One region of the Streptomyces sp. NPDC017890 genome, then DNA from elsewhere that is predicted to be linked to it. Evidence: riboswitches for the same ligand, from Rfam matches in the RefSeq annotation. Region 1 holds a riboswitch; each other region holds the start of a gene.
The links. Region 1 has a riboswitch for cyclic di-AMP ahead of ACH4F2_RS20410 (M23 family metallopeptidase). Riboswitches for the same ligand answer to the same signal wherever they lie in the genome.
Positions count from the first base shown of each region.

Region 1 (4,044 bases):
AGGCGTCACTTCACCGGCATCGTCGACGGCGTGGTCGTCTCCGGGGTCACCGCCACCGGCTTCGCCTTCACCGAGAACATCCTCTACCTGGGCAACGCCTTCGGCACCGACCAGATCACCGGCGACAGCGGCATCGCCTCCGTCACCGCGGCGACCTTCTTCGTCCGCATCGTGATGTCGCCGTTCGCCCACCCGCTCTTCACCGTGCTCACCGGCATCGGTTTCGGCCTCGCCGCGCTCCGGGCGGACCGTCACCGCCTGCGCCGGGCCCTGCTCCCCCTGGCCGGTCTGCTGCTCGCGATGGGCATGCACGCGCTGTGGAACGGCTCGGCCTCGTTCGGCGAGTACGGCTTCCTCGCCGTGTACGGGGGGTTCATGGCACCCTCCTTCGGCCTGCTGACCTGGCTGGTGATCTGGACCCGGCAGCGTGAACTGGGCACCGTACGGGCCGAACTGCCCGTGTACGTGATGGCCGGATGGCTGGGGCCGGCCGAACCGTACGCGCTCGGCTCGATGCGCGCCCGCCGCATCGCCCGGCGGCACGCACACCGGCACGCCGGGAAGGAGGCGGCGCGGGAGGTGGCGCGGTACGAGGCGTACGCGACCTCGCTGGCGTTCCTGCGGCAGCGGGCTCGCCGGGGCAGGGCGGGCGCCGACTTCGCCGTACGGGAGCGGGAACTGCTCGACGCCCTGTGGCACCGGCGCGGCGTGGCGCGTCCGGCCCTGGACCACTCGGCCCGGGCCACGGCACCGCCCGTGCCGGTGGCCGTACAGCCCTGGGCGTACTCGCACGGTCCGTACGGGCCCGGCCACCCCGCGACGGCCCCGGCGCCGTACCCCGCACCGGCCGCGTACGCCTCGTACAGCCCGTACGAACCGGCGAACCGGCAGCCCTGACGTCGGGGGGTTGCCGTCAGGACCGCCGGGGACCAGCAGGATCAGCGGGTATCAGCGCGGATCAGAGGGGACGGGTGGGACGGGCGGCGCGGGAGGCGACGCCCGGACTCACGCGAGAGGCGAGGCTCGGACTCAGGGAGTGAGGCCCTTGCTCTGCAGCCACGCCATCGGGTCGATGCCGCCGCCGTCGGCCGTGTGGACCTCCATGTGGAGGTGGGCGCCGGTGACGTTGCCCGTGGCGCCGACGCGACCGATGACGTCACCGGTGGCGACCTTCTGGCCGACGCTGACGCTGATGGAGGACTGGTGGGCGTACCAGATCTCGGTGCCGTCGTCGAGGGTGAGCACGGTCTTGTAGCCGTACGACCCGTCGTAGCCGGCCGACGTGATGGTGCCGCTGTGGACCGCCTTGAGCAGCGTGCCCGTGGGGGCGGCGAAGTCCAGTCCGGTGTGGTAGCCGGAGGACCAGTAGGCGCCGGCCTGGCCGAAGCTGGAGGAGATCGTGTAGGAGGAGGTCGGCAGGGTGTACTGCCTGGCCAGCTTCGCGAGCCGCTCGGCCTCGGCCTTCTTCGCGGCCTCCTCCTCCGCCTTCTTCTTGGCGGCGGCGGCCTTGGCCTGGGCCTCCTTCTCCGCCTCGGCGGCGGCTTCCGCGGCCTTCTTCTCGGCCGCGGCGGCGGCTTCGGCGGCGGCCTTGCTCTCCACCTGGGCCTGCTGCTGCTCGGCCTGCGCCATGATCCGGGCCCGCAGCGTCTCACCGGCGTCGCCGGTGTCCTCGGAGGTGTCGGCGGAGACCGTGGCGATGCCGCTGAGCGGGGTGGCGGAACCCTCGGGTTCCGGCTCCTCGTCGTCGGAGATGAGCGAGCCGACGTTCGGCATGTCCGGCATGGAGATCGACACCGGCGGCTTGCCGGTCTGCGCGGTGGCCATGCCGCCGGCGCCGACTGCGGCTATGACACCGACGCCGAGGACGGTGGAGCTGCGGGCGAGTCCGCCGCGCTGCTTGGCGACGCGGTGCCGGCCGCGTACGGGACGGATGGATTCCGCGGTGGGATTCCACTCCTCCCAGGGGCCCTCTTCGGCGCGGTGGCCGTCGTAGCCGAAGGTGTCGGTGTCGTGCTGGTTCGGCACGAACGGGGCCTCGGGGGCAGGCCGGTTGGACGCCACGTGGGCGTACTCCTTTCCTTCCTTTCGCCTACCGGGTTAGCTGACGGGTTCGGAGCAGGAAGGTCTCCTACGCGCGTATATCCGCCGTGTCTCCACGGCGTCATACGCCCGATTCACCCCAATGTGGTGGTTCCCCGGTTCCCTTGCGGGATTCGGCGCGTGCGCACGGAGCCGCCTTCTGTGACGGCTGGGACGACCGCGCTGCGTTATCGAACGTTAATAGACGCGAGGCTCGGATACCAAGCGGTTCCTCTTGATCATTAACGAATCCGGCCGGGATGTACGCCTCACAGAAGGCCAAAGCGGGGCGAGTTGACCCCGTCTCAGTATTCCCCCTCTGGCCACAACTTTCTGATGGTGTGTCAGTTGTTATGCGGAGGGCGGTCGATCCGTCACGCCCGGTGACTTCGGTCTAGGGTCGTCGTACGGCGAGCAGTGCCATGTCGTCGGCCATGCCGCCCCCGGAGTGCCGGCGCACGTCGTCGGCGAGGGTGCCGAGCAGTTCCGCCGGATGCCGGAAGACGCAGCCGGCCAGCCGCGTGTACGGGTCGTAGAACTCGCCCTGGGTGTCACGGGCTTCGGACACTCCGTCGGTGTACAGCAGCAGCGTGGCCCCGCCGGGGAATTCGGCCTCCTCCGCGCGGTCGGGCCACACGCCGAGTTCGCCCATGCCGAGCGGCAGCGCCGACTCCCGGGCGGACAGCGGGCGCAGGGTGCCGTCGGCGTACAGCAGCAGGGGCGGCGGATGGCCGCGGTTGACGATGCGGACGACCCCGTCACCGTGCGGGAGTTCGGCGAGTACGGCGGTGGTGAATCCCTCGAAGGCGTCCAGTCCGTCCCGGCGGGACCCCTCGCGGGCCAACGCCCGCTCCAGCCGCTGCGCCACCGCCTCCAGCGTCGCCTCCTGCTCGGCGGCCTCCCGGAAGGCGCCGATCACGACGGCGACGGCGCCCACCGCGCCCATGCCCTTGCCGCGCACGTCCCCGACGATGAGCCGGATACCGCGCGCGCTGTCCTGTACGGCGTAGAGGTCGCCGCCGATGAAGGCGTCGGCCTGTGCGGCCTCGTAGCAGGCGGCGATCTCGAAGCCGCCGATCCGTTCGGCGGGCTCGGGCAGTACGGCGCGCTGGGCGGCCTCGGCGATCTCGCGCACGGAGACGAGGCGCTCGCCGGTGCGGCGGACGAAGCCGTTCACGAGGACGGCGAGCACGGCGACCGTCGCGATGGTGATCAGCTCGGTGAGGGAGTCGACGTAGTGGATGACGCCCTTGCTCAGTTGCAGCCCGACGACGGCGGCGACCACGGCGACACCGGTGAGCGCCGTGCCGCGCCGTGAGTAGATCGGGGCGGCCACCAGGGGCGCGGCCGTGTAGAGGGGGCCTGCGGTGAAGTACCTCGGGGTGAAGAGGTCGTACAGGATGGCGACGACGATCAGCAGCACGGGGAGCAGGCGTACGAAGGTCCGCCCGTACGAGGTCCGCCACCGCCGCGGTGGCCCCTCGGCCGACGGCACGAGTTCCGCACCGCCGCCGAGCCCCGGGTCCGGCACGGGGTCGCCGGGGAGCCGGCCGCCGGCCCTGGCGTACGCCCCCTCGTCGTCCACGTCACCTGGCCGCACCACTCGTCTCCCGCCACCCCGCACGTCTGCGCCGCTTGCCGTCCCGTCCTCCAGATTTCCCGGAGCGGGGGCGGGGGGCGAGCCGTGGGGGCCGGACGGGTGACGGAGCGGGTGCATGTGTCGCGAACGCGAACGCACCGAAGGCCGGAATCCTCATGGATTCCGGCCTTCGGTCTTCAGTAGCGGGGACAGGATTTGAACCTGCGACCTCTGGGTTATGAGCCCAGCGAGCTACCGAGCTGCTCCACCCCGCGTCGTTGTGTCTTTACTGTACTTCATCCCGGGGGTGGAATGCACATCCGTATCTCCCCGCCTCTCCCGCTGCCCCTCCAGATGGCGGTTCGGTGCCTTCGCGCGCCCCTCGT
Region 1 covers NZ_JBIRHU010000015.1:14,170-18,213, forward strand. The annotation lists gene ACH4F2_RS20405 (PrsW family intramembrane metalloprotease) at 1-897, shown strand, start outside; gene ACH4F2_RS20410 (M23 family metallopeptidase) at 1,030-2,061, opposite strand; cyclic di-AMP (ydaO/yuaA leader) riboswitch at 2,073-2,229, opposite strand; gene ACH4F2_RS20415 (PP2C family protein-serine/threonine phosphatase) at 2,474-3,664, opposite strand; tRNA gene ACH4F2_RS20420 (tRNA-Met) at 3,860-3,933, opposite strand; partial or broken gene ACH4F2_RS20425 (dihydrofolate reductase family protein) at 4,004-4,044, opposite strand, start outside.

Region 2 (4,044 bases), on a different contig from region 1:
GCGGCGGAGCTGCTGCGGCGTACCTTGTAGCGGCGGTGCGCGGCGTTGGACTTGAGGTAGTCGTCGACGACGGCCTCGCGCTCGACGCCCAGGGCGAGCAGGGTGACGGCGATCGACAGGCCCGCGCGGTCCTTGCCGGCCGCGCAGTGCATCAGGGCGGGGACGCTGTCCTCGGCGAGCGCGTGCAGCACCCGTGAGTGCTCCGCGGTGCGCTCCTTGATGATCATGCGGTAGGAGCCGATCATCCGGTCGGCTCCCTTGCCGCCCGCCAGGATCTCGCGCAGCTGGCCGAGGTCGCCGTCGCGGACCATCTTCCAGAACTCGGCGCCGTCGGCCGGATCGCTCAGTGGCAGGTTCACATTCCGCACGCCCGGAAGCTCGACGTCCGGACCCTCGAGCTTCTGGTCGGCCGCGTTGCGGAAGTCGAAGACGGTGTGCAGGCCCAGCGAGGCGAGGAACGCGGTGTCCTCCCCGGTGGCGTGCGCCAGGTGACCGCTGCGGAACAGCACCCCCTGTCGCACCCGCCGCCCGTCCACGGTCGGCAGTCCGCCCACGTCACGGAAGTTGCGCACACCGGCCAGCTCGGGTTCGGTCGACGGGACCTGCTGCGTCACGGGGACTCCTCCCACTTCGCCCCGTCGACGCTGCTCGCCGACGGGCGCCACTCGACGATACGGCACGGCCCTGGGGCCTCGACGTCACGACCGCCCGACTACGCCACTTCCAAGACTTCTGTCCGAATTAGCACCTGAATTCCAACTAGCGCTGAAATGGCAGGGGCTGGCGAGGTGCCGCGTGAGCAGCGTCATATCCGTGACCGTGCGTTGCCCATCATGTTCACGTAATACAGCGGGTTTTCAAGGCCGTTTACATGAAGCGGCGCTCCGCGAATCGACGGAGGGTGACCGGTAATCCCCGTAAAGGATCAATCGGAACACCCGTCCATGGAACACCTCGCTTGTCCCTGCGCGCCCCGGTCCCTTACGTTCACCACCGATCCGGACGGACGCCTAATCCTGCCGCCGACCGGAGCCCGCACTCATCCACCACCCGTACACGGCAGGAGCGGGGGACCCACAGGTACAACCGCCTGTTCCGGTTCCCGGAACGGCTTGGGGTAAAGCCGCGTCTCGGCGCGGCCGGGCATCTCCAGCTCGCACCCGACAGCTCACCTCGCAGGCGCCGGAGAGGAACTCGCCATGCCCGCGAAGGGTAAGCACCGCCGTACCAGGGCCATGCGCCTGACCCGCACCATCGCCGTCGCCGGAACCGGTGGCGCCGCGCTCGCGCTCCCGCTGATGGGCGCCGCCGCTGCCCACGCCGCTCCCGCGCAGTCCGTCTCCGAGCAGGCCGTGCGGTCCATACCGACGACGGCGAAGAAGGCCGCCGGCGACAGCGCCGAGAAGAACTCGGACTCGCGGACGTACACCGTGAAGAGCGGTGACTACCTCTCGAAGATCGCTGACGAGCAGGACGTCGACGGCGGCTGGAAGAAGCTGTACTCGGACAACCGCGAGGCCGTCGGCGCGGACCCGTCGATGATCCACCCCGGCCTGAAGCTCTCGATCGGCGAGCAGGCCGCCAAGTCGTCGGCCCCGTCCTCCTCCACCGAGTCCAAGAAGCCGGCGGCCGAGAAGCCCGCCGCGCCGGAGAAGTCGTCGGACGCCGCGAAGACCTCCTCGTCGGACTCGTCGGACTCCTCGGACGCGAGCGCCCAGTCCGCCGGCGCCACGAGCGGCTTCACGTCGCCCGTCCCCGGCGGCAGCGTCGGTACCCCGTACCACCAGACCGGCAGCATGTGGTCCAGTGGCTACCACACCGGCACGGACTTCGTCGTCCCGACCGGTACCTCGCTCAAGGCCGTCGGCGCGGGCACCGTCGTCTCCGCCGGCTGGGGCGGCGCGTACGGCAACCAGGTCGTCATCCAGCTCGCCGACGGCCACTACGCCCAGTACGCCCACCTGTCCTCGCTATCCGTCTCCGCCGGTCAGTCCGTGACGGCGGGCCAGCAGGTCGGCCTCTCGGGTGCCACCGGCAACGTGACCGGCCCGCACCTGCACTTCGAGATCCGCACCACGCCGGACTACGGTTCGGACGTGGACCCGATCTCGTACCTGCGCTCGCACGGCGTCTCTCTCTGACGACGGTTCGGCGCGGTCTCGCGCGACCGAAGGCCGGACCCCGATCCCCGGGTCCGGCCTTCGGTGTATTCCTGAATTGGTGAACACTTTAGGCGTGGTCTTTCTCACCGCCCGTCAACCCTTTCTACGGTCGCGTAGGTCACATTCCAAGGTGAATCATGGGCCGACGTGGCAGACGATTCGAAGAGTGACAGCAGAGAAGTGATCGGGTCGTACGTGGCGGTGGGGGACAGCTTCACCGAGGGCGTCGGCGACCCCGGCCCCGACGGGGCGTTCGTCGGCTGGGCCGACCGGTTCGCCGTACTGCTCGCCGACCGACGCCCCGAGGGCGACTTCAGGTACACCAACCTCGCCGTGCGCGGCAGGCTGCTCGACCAGATCGTGGCGGAGCAGATCCCGCGAGTCGCCGGACTCGCGCCGGACCTGGTCTCCTTCGCGGCGGGCGGCAACGACATCATCCGGCCCGGCACCGATCCCGACGAGGTGGCGGAGCGGTTCGAGCGGGCGGTGGCCGCGCTGACCGCCGTGGCCGGCACCGTCCTCGTGACGACCGGCTTCGACACCCGTGGGGTGCCCGTCCTCAAGCATCTGCGCGGCAAGATCGCCACGTACAACGGGCACGTCCGCGCCGTCGCCGACCGCCACGGCTGCCCCGTGCTCGACCTGTGGTCGCTCCGGAGCGTCCAGGACCGCAGGGCGTGGGACGCCGACCGGCTGCACCTGTCGCCCGAGGGCCACACGCGCGTGGCGCTGCGCGCGGGTCAGGCCCTCGGCCTGCGGGTGCCGGCCGACCCGGACCAGGCCTGGCCGCAGCTGCCGCCCCGCGGCACCCTCCACGTACGGCGGGACGACGTGCACTGGGCACGCGAGTACCTGGTGCCGTGGATCGGACGCCGGCTGCGCGGGGAGTCGTCGGGGGACCACGTGACGGCCAAGGGGACGCTGTCGCCGGACGACATCAAGATGCGGATCTCGGCGGTGGCCTGACGACGGGACGTGGACGGCGGGGCGTGGATGGGCGGGCGGCCCGGATCAGCGGCGCGGTGTCGTCAACGCCGAGCGCTCCAGGCCCAGTTCACGGGCGAGCGCCTCGTCCATCCACTCCTGTGCCCGGGCCCGTGACACCGCGCCCGCGTACGACGTCAGTTGCACGGCCAGCCCGTCGAGCAGTGCGGTCAGGCGCAGGGCGGCGCCGTCGGGCTCCGGGCAGGGGAACTCCCCGGCGGCCACGCCCTCCGCGATGACCTCGGCGATCGCCGCCTTCCACTGGCGGTCCAGTTCCCGCGTGACCTCCCGGAGCGCGGGCTCGCGCAACGCCGCAGCCCAGCCCTCGATCCACAGTCGCCAGCCCTTGGCCTGCCCGGTCGGGGCGTACCACCGCACGGCCGCCCGCAGCCGGCGCAGCGCCGACGTACGGCGGCCGAGCAGCTTGCGCAGACGGGCGAGATCGTCCTCGGCCGCGTAGGTGAACGCGGCGGCGACCAGCTTCTCCTTCGTGGAGAAGTGATAGAGCACGAGCGCGTTGCTGACACCGAGCGCAGCGGCCACGTCGGCGATCCGCAACGCCGCCACGCCCCGCGCCGATATCTGCTCGACGGCCGCGCGCAGCAGCTCCTCACGCCGCTCCGCCACACTCAACCGGACTCTCGCCACGCCCGTCACCCTATACAGGCGCCCGGACGTGCGGCGACGGCCGCTTCCGGCCCGGTGGCTCAGTCCGTCGTCGTGGCGGTCCGGGCCGCGGGCCCGGTGCCGGGCAGGTCGCAGGAGTCCTTGAAGCCCTGGCTGGTGAGGTCGAGCGCCGCGTTGATACGGGAACGCAGGTTCTCGACGGCGACCATGGCCGTCAGCTCCACGAACGCGGGCTCGCCCAGCCGGGTCCGCAGCCGCTCGGCGAGGTCGT
Region 2 covers NZ_JBIRHU010000054.1:2,469-6,512, reverse strand. The annotation lists gene ACH4F2_RS34770 (tyrosine-protein phosphatase) at 1-614, opposite strand, end outside; cyclic di-AMP (ydaO/yuaA leader) riboswitch at 1,038-1,195, shown strand; gene ACH4F2_RS34765 (peptidoglycan DD-metalloendopeptidase family protein) at 1,200-2,141, shown strand; gene ACH4F2_RS34760 (SGNH/GDSL hydrolase family protein) at 2,343-3,128, shown strand; gene ACH4F2_RS34755 (TetR/AcrR family transcriptional regulator) at 3,174-3,794, opposite strand; gene ACH4F2_RS34750 (carboxymuconolactone decarboxylase family protein) at 3,854-4,044, opposite strand, start outside.
Region 2: linked by a shared signal. The riboswitch ahead of ACH4F2_RS34765 (peptidoglycan DD-metalloendopeptidase family protein) and the one ahead of ACH4F2_RS20410 (M23 family metallopeptidase) in region 1 are both predicted to bind cyclic di-AMP.

Region 3 (4,044 bases), on a different contig from region 1:
GGCGGCCGGCCCCCCGGGTACGGTCCCTGCTCGACCGCCTCGGCTGCACGGGGCTCGCGGTGTGCGGCCAGGGCGCGCAGGTGTACGACGCCGGCGCGCACCGGATGCTGTGGTCGGTCACCCTGGACCGGGAACTGGCCGAGACCGCGCTCGGCAAGATCGAGGCCGAGGTCGGGCAGGTGCACGCCGCGGTCGACCAGGACGGCGTCGACGGCCTCACCCTCATCGAGCCGGGGTACCTGATGCCCCACCCGACGCTGCCCGCGGTGCGGGTCGAGCGGCGCGACGAACTCTGGAGCACACCGATCAGCAAGGTCCTGCTGCGCCACCCCGAGCTGTCCGACGACGAGTTGGCGTCGACGGCGCGCGCGGTGGTGGGTTCCCTCGCGACGGTCACCATGTCGGGGCCGGGGACGGTGGAGCTCCAGCCGTGCGGCATCACCAAGGCGACCGGCCTGGCGCTGGCCGCCGAGCGTCTGGGGCTGAGCCGGCGGCGGACGATCGCCTTCGGGGACATGCCCAACGACATCCCCATGTTCGACTGGGCCGCCCACGGTGTCGCCATGGCCGGTGCCCACCCCGAACTCAAGGCGGTGGCCGACGAGGTCACCACGACGAACGAGGACGACGGCGTGGCCGTCGTCCTCGAGCGGATCTTCGGAGCCCCTTAGTACGGCTCAGCCACCACGGCCCAGTCGGTACGGCTCAGCCATCATGGCTCAGTCGGTACGGGCAGTCGGTACGGCTCGGCCGTGATGGCCCAGTCGGTACGGGCAGTCGGTACGGCTCGGCCGTGATGGCCCAGTCGGTACGGGCAGTCGGTACGGCTCGCCCGTCGCGGTTCAGGCGGTACGGGCGAGCCGGTGCCGACTCAGCCGTCGCGGCTCAGTACGCGCCGAAGACGTTGTCCATCGAGCCGTACCGGTCGGCCGCGTAGTTGCAGGCCGCGGTGATGTTGGCGACCGGGTCGTACGGGTCCCAGGAGGTGCCGGGCACGTGGTACGCCTCGAAGGTCGGGGCGATCACCTGGAGCAGGCCCTTGGACGGGGTGCCGTTGATGGCGTTGATGTCCCAGTTGTTGATGGCGAGCGGGTTGCCGGACGACTCCCGCATGATGTTGCGGTGGATGCCTTCGTACGTCCCGGGGATGCCGTGCTGGGCCATGATGTCGAGCGACTCCCGGATCCAGCCGTCGAGGTTGTCCGGGTACGTCGTCGCCGCGGCGGTGGCGGTCGCGGCGGTCGTGGTGGCGGCCGGGGTGGCCGCGGACGCGCTGGTGGCGCCGATGATCGGCAGGGCGAGCACGGCGGCGCCGGTGCCGGCCACGGCCAGCTTGCGGGCGAGGCGGCTGGTCCGGGCGTGACGGTTCTGACCGTTGGCAGACATGTGTGAGTCCCTCTCCTTACGCCTGCGAGGTGAGCTGTCGGGTTCGGGCGGGGAGGTGCCCGGCCGGGCCCTGACGGGCACGGCTTCACCCCGAGCCGCTCCGGTGGTGACCGGTGCGGCGGCTTACCTGGGTCCCCCGCTCCTGCCTGCGAGTTTGTTGGCGGATGACTGTGCGTTCGGGCGGTGGCAGGATTCGGCGTCCACCCGACAGGCCGGGAACGTATGCGACAGCACATGTCCGAAACAAGTGCAGGAATCACCCAACGCGCCTGTTGACCTTGGTCTGGGGGGTTTGGGGTACTTGATCCTTTGCGGCTGCCAAGGCTCAACTGGCTTGCGGGGCAAAGGGAGGGCGCAGCCGGCGGCGGGGTTGCCTGCGGGTGTGGAGGAGTGAGCCAACTCACCCGCTCCGTCAAGAGGGGTGAATCGGGCATTAGGGATGATTGGGGCCAATCGGCCGTCGGTGGGGAGGTCTTCGGGTGCCGATCGGCGACCGGGCGGGCCCATCGCCGTGCGTGCCCCGTGCGCGACCCCGCCCGGACCGGTGTTTCCGCGCACTGCGGGGGCATCCGTTCGGGGTGGGGGCGCAGTGGGCCGAGTGGGTGACGTATTCGGCGTGCGAGCCGTTGGGAGGGGTGATGTGATCTTCGGTGGCGGGTTCCGGCCCTGGCGATGTCGATCAATACCTGCTCATATCACCTGATCAAAAACATACTGTGCATGATCCGATACCGACCAGCCTGTAACGGTGGGCGCTAGCGGTGATCGAAAGGTGACCGGATACGCTGACTTGAGTGGTGGCAGCGACCTATCGACAAACCAGGTAATCGCCAGTAGACACCAGCAGACAGGAGACCCCTCGTGACCGTCGTCGGGCCGTTCGGGCTGAGCGTGCGGGACCAGGCTCTGGAAGCCGATGTCCAGGCCGGATTGGTTGCTGTCGAGGAAGGGTTGCTTGAGGCAACCAAAAGCGAGGTTCCGTTCATCACGGAGGCCGCCCAGCATCTGGTGCGGGCCGGCGGCAAACGATTCCGGCCACTGCTGGTGATGCTCTCGGCCCAGTTCGGCGACCGCTATGCCCCCGGCATCGTGCCCTCGGCCGTCGTCGTGGAGCTGACCCACCTCGCCACCCTCTACCACGACGACGTCATGGACGAGGCAGCCGTGCGCCGTGGCGTGGCCAGTGCCAACACCCGTTGGGGCAACTCGGTCGCGGTCCTCACCGGCGACTTCCTGTTCGCCCGCGCCTCGCAGATCCTCGCCGACCTCGGGCCCGAGGCGGTCCGCGTGCAGGCCCTGGCGTTCGAACGGCTCGTCACCGGTCAGATCCTGGAGACGGCGGGGCCGCAGGACGGCCGGGACCCGGTGGACCACTACCTGGACGTGCTGGGCGGCAAGACGGGATCGCTGGTGGCGGTCTCCTGCCGGTTCGGCGCGATGATGTCCGGCGCCGACGAGACGGTCGTGGACGTGCTGACCCAGTACGGCGAGCGGCTCGGCGTGGCCTTCCAGCTCGCGGACGACGTCCTGGACATCGCCTCCGACTCCCAGGAGTCGGGGAAGACGCCCGGGACCGACCTGCGCGAGGGCATCCCGACCCTGCCGGTGCTGCGGCTGCGCGAGCGGGCGGCCCGGCTGGGGCTCGCCGAGGACATCGCCTTGTGCGAGCTGCTGGACTCCGACCTGAGCGACGACGCGCGGCACGCGGAGGCGCTGCGGCTGCTGCGCGCCCACCCGGCGCTGGAGCAGGCGCGACGGGACACGGTCCGGTACGCCAAGGACGCCCGGGCGGCGCTGGCTCCGCTCAGGGAGTGTGAGGCGAAGGCCGCGCTGGTGGAGCTGTGCGACGCCGTGGTGCACCGGGCCGGCTGAGTCCTCCCCGGGCTCCCGCGGGCCCGCATCAGGGGGGCCGCCGCCGTACGCGGCGGCCGGTCCACGGGGTGGCGGCGTACGGCAGGTGAATGGCGTACGGCAGGTGGCTGCCCGGGGCGGCGTGCGGCGTGCGGCGGCGTGCGGCGGTGGATCGCGGCGTACTCCATCCCCTACGGGCCGGGGGAGGCGTGACCCCTCCGTGTCATCCCGCAGGAGTACGCGGAGTTGAGCCCGCGGTCTGACGATTCCGCTTGGCCGATTTGGTCAGATGGACACCACGGAAAACACCAATCCTCACCGATTCGGGTGAGAATGGCGGCTCAAGGGTGGACGAGTGCGAGGTCGCGAGACAGCCGCCGCCGACGAGGAGGCAGGGCACACATGGCACCGATCGATTCCGACGACAACACGACCGCCGGGGCGGACGGGGACCTGCGGACAGGACGGCGCAGGGCCGCGCGGTACGTCGTCCCGGTCACGGTGATGGGGGTGGCGGCCGCGACGATCGGCCTCGTCCCGGCGCTCGCCGACTCCGGGGACCCCGACCTTCCGAAGGTCACGGCGGAGCAACTCATCGAGAAGATCGCCAAGTCGGACGTGCAGCAGCTGTCCGGCACGGTCAGGATCAGCACGGACCTGGGGCTGCCGGACCTCGGCGGCCTGGAGAGCGGCCTCATGTCCGGTATGTCCGGAAGTCCGGGCTCGGGTGGTGACGAGGAGGGCTCCGCCGACCCGTCCGTCAAGCTCACCGAGCTGGTGTCCGGCACCCACACGCTCCGGGTCGCC
Region 3 covers NZ_JBIRHU010000002.1:150,954-154,997, forward strand. The annotation lists gene ACH4F2_RS03560 (HAD family hydrolase) at 1-671, shown strand, start outside; gene ACH4F2_RS03565 (transglycosylase SLT domain-containing protein) at 886-1,386, opposite strand; cyclic di-AMP (ydaO/yuaA leader) riboswitch at 1,392-1,559, opposite strand; gene ACH4F2_RS03570 (polyprenyl synthetase family protein) at 2,248-3,258, shown strand; gene ACH4F2_RS03575 (outer membrane lipoprotein carrier protein LolA) at 3,640-4,044, shown strand, end outside.
Region 3: linked by a shared signal. The riboswitch ahead of ACH4F2_RS03565 (transglycosylase SLT domain-containing protein) and the one ahead of ACH4F2_RS20410 (M23 family metallopeptidase) in region 1 are both predicted to bind cyclic di-AMP.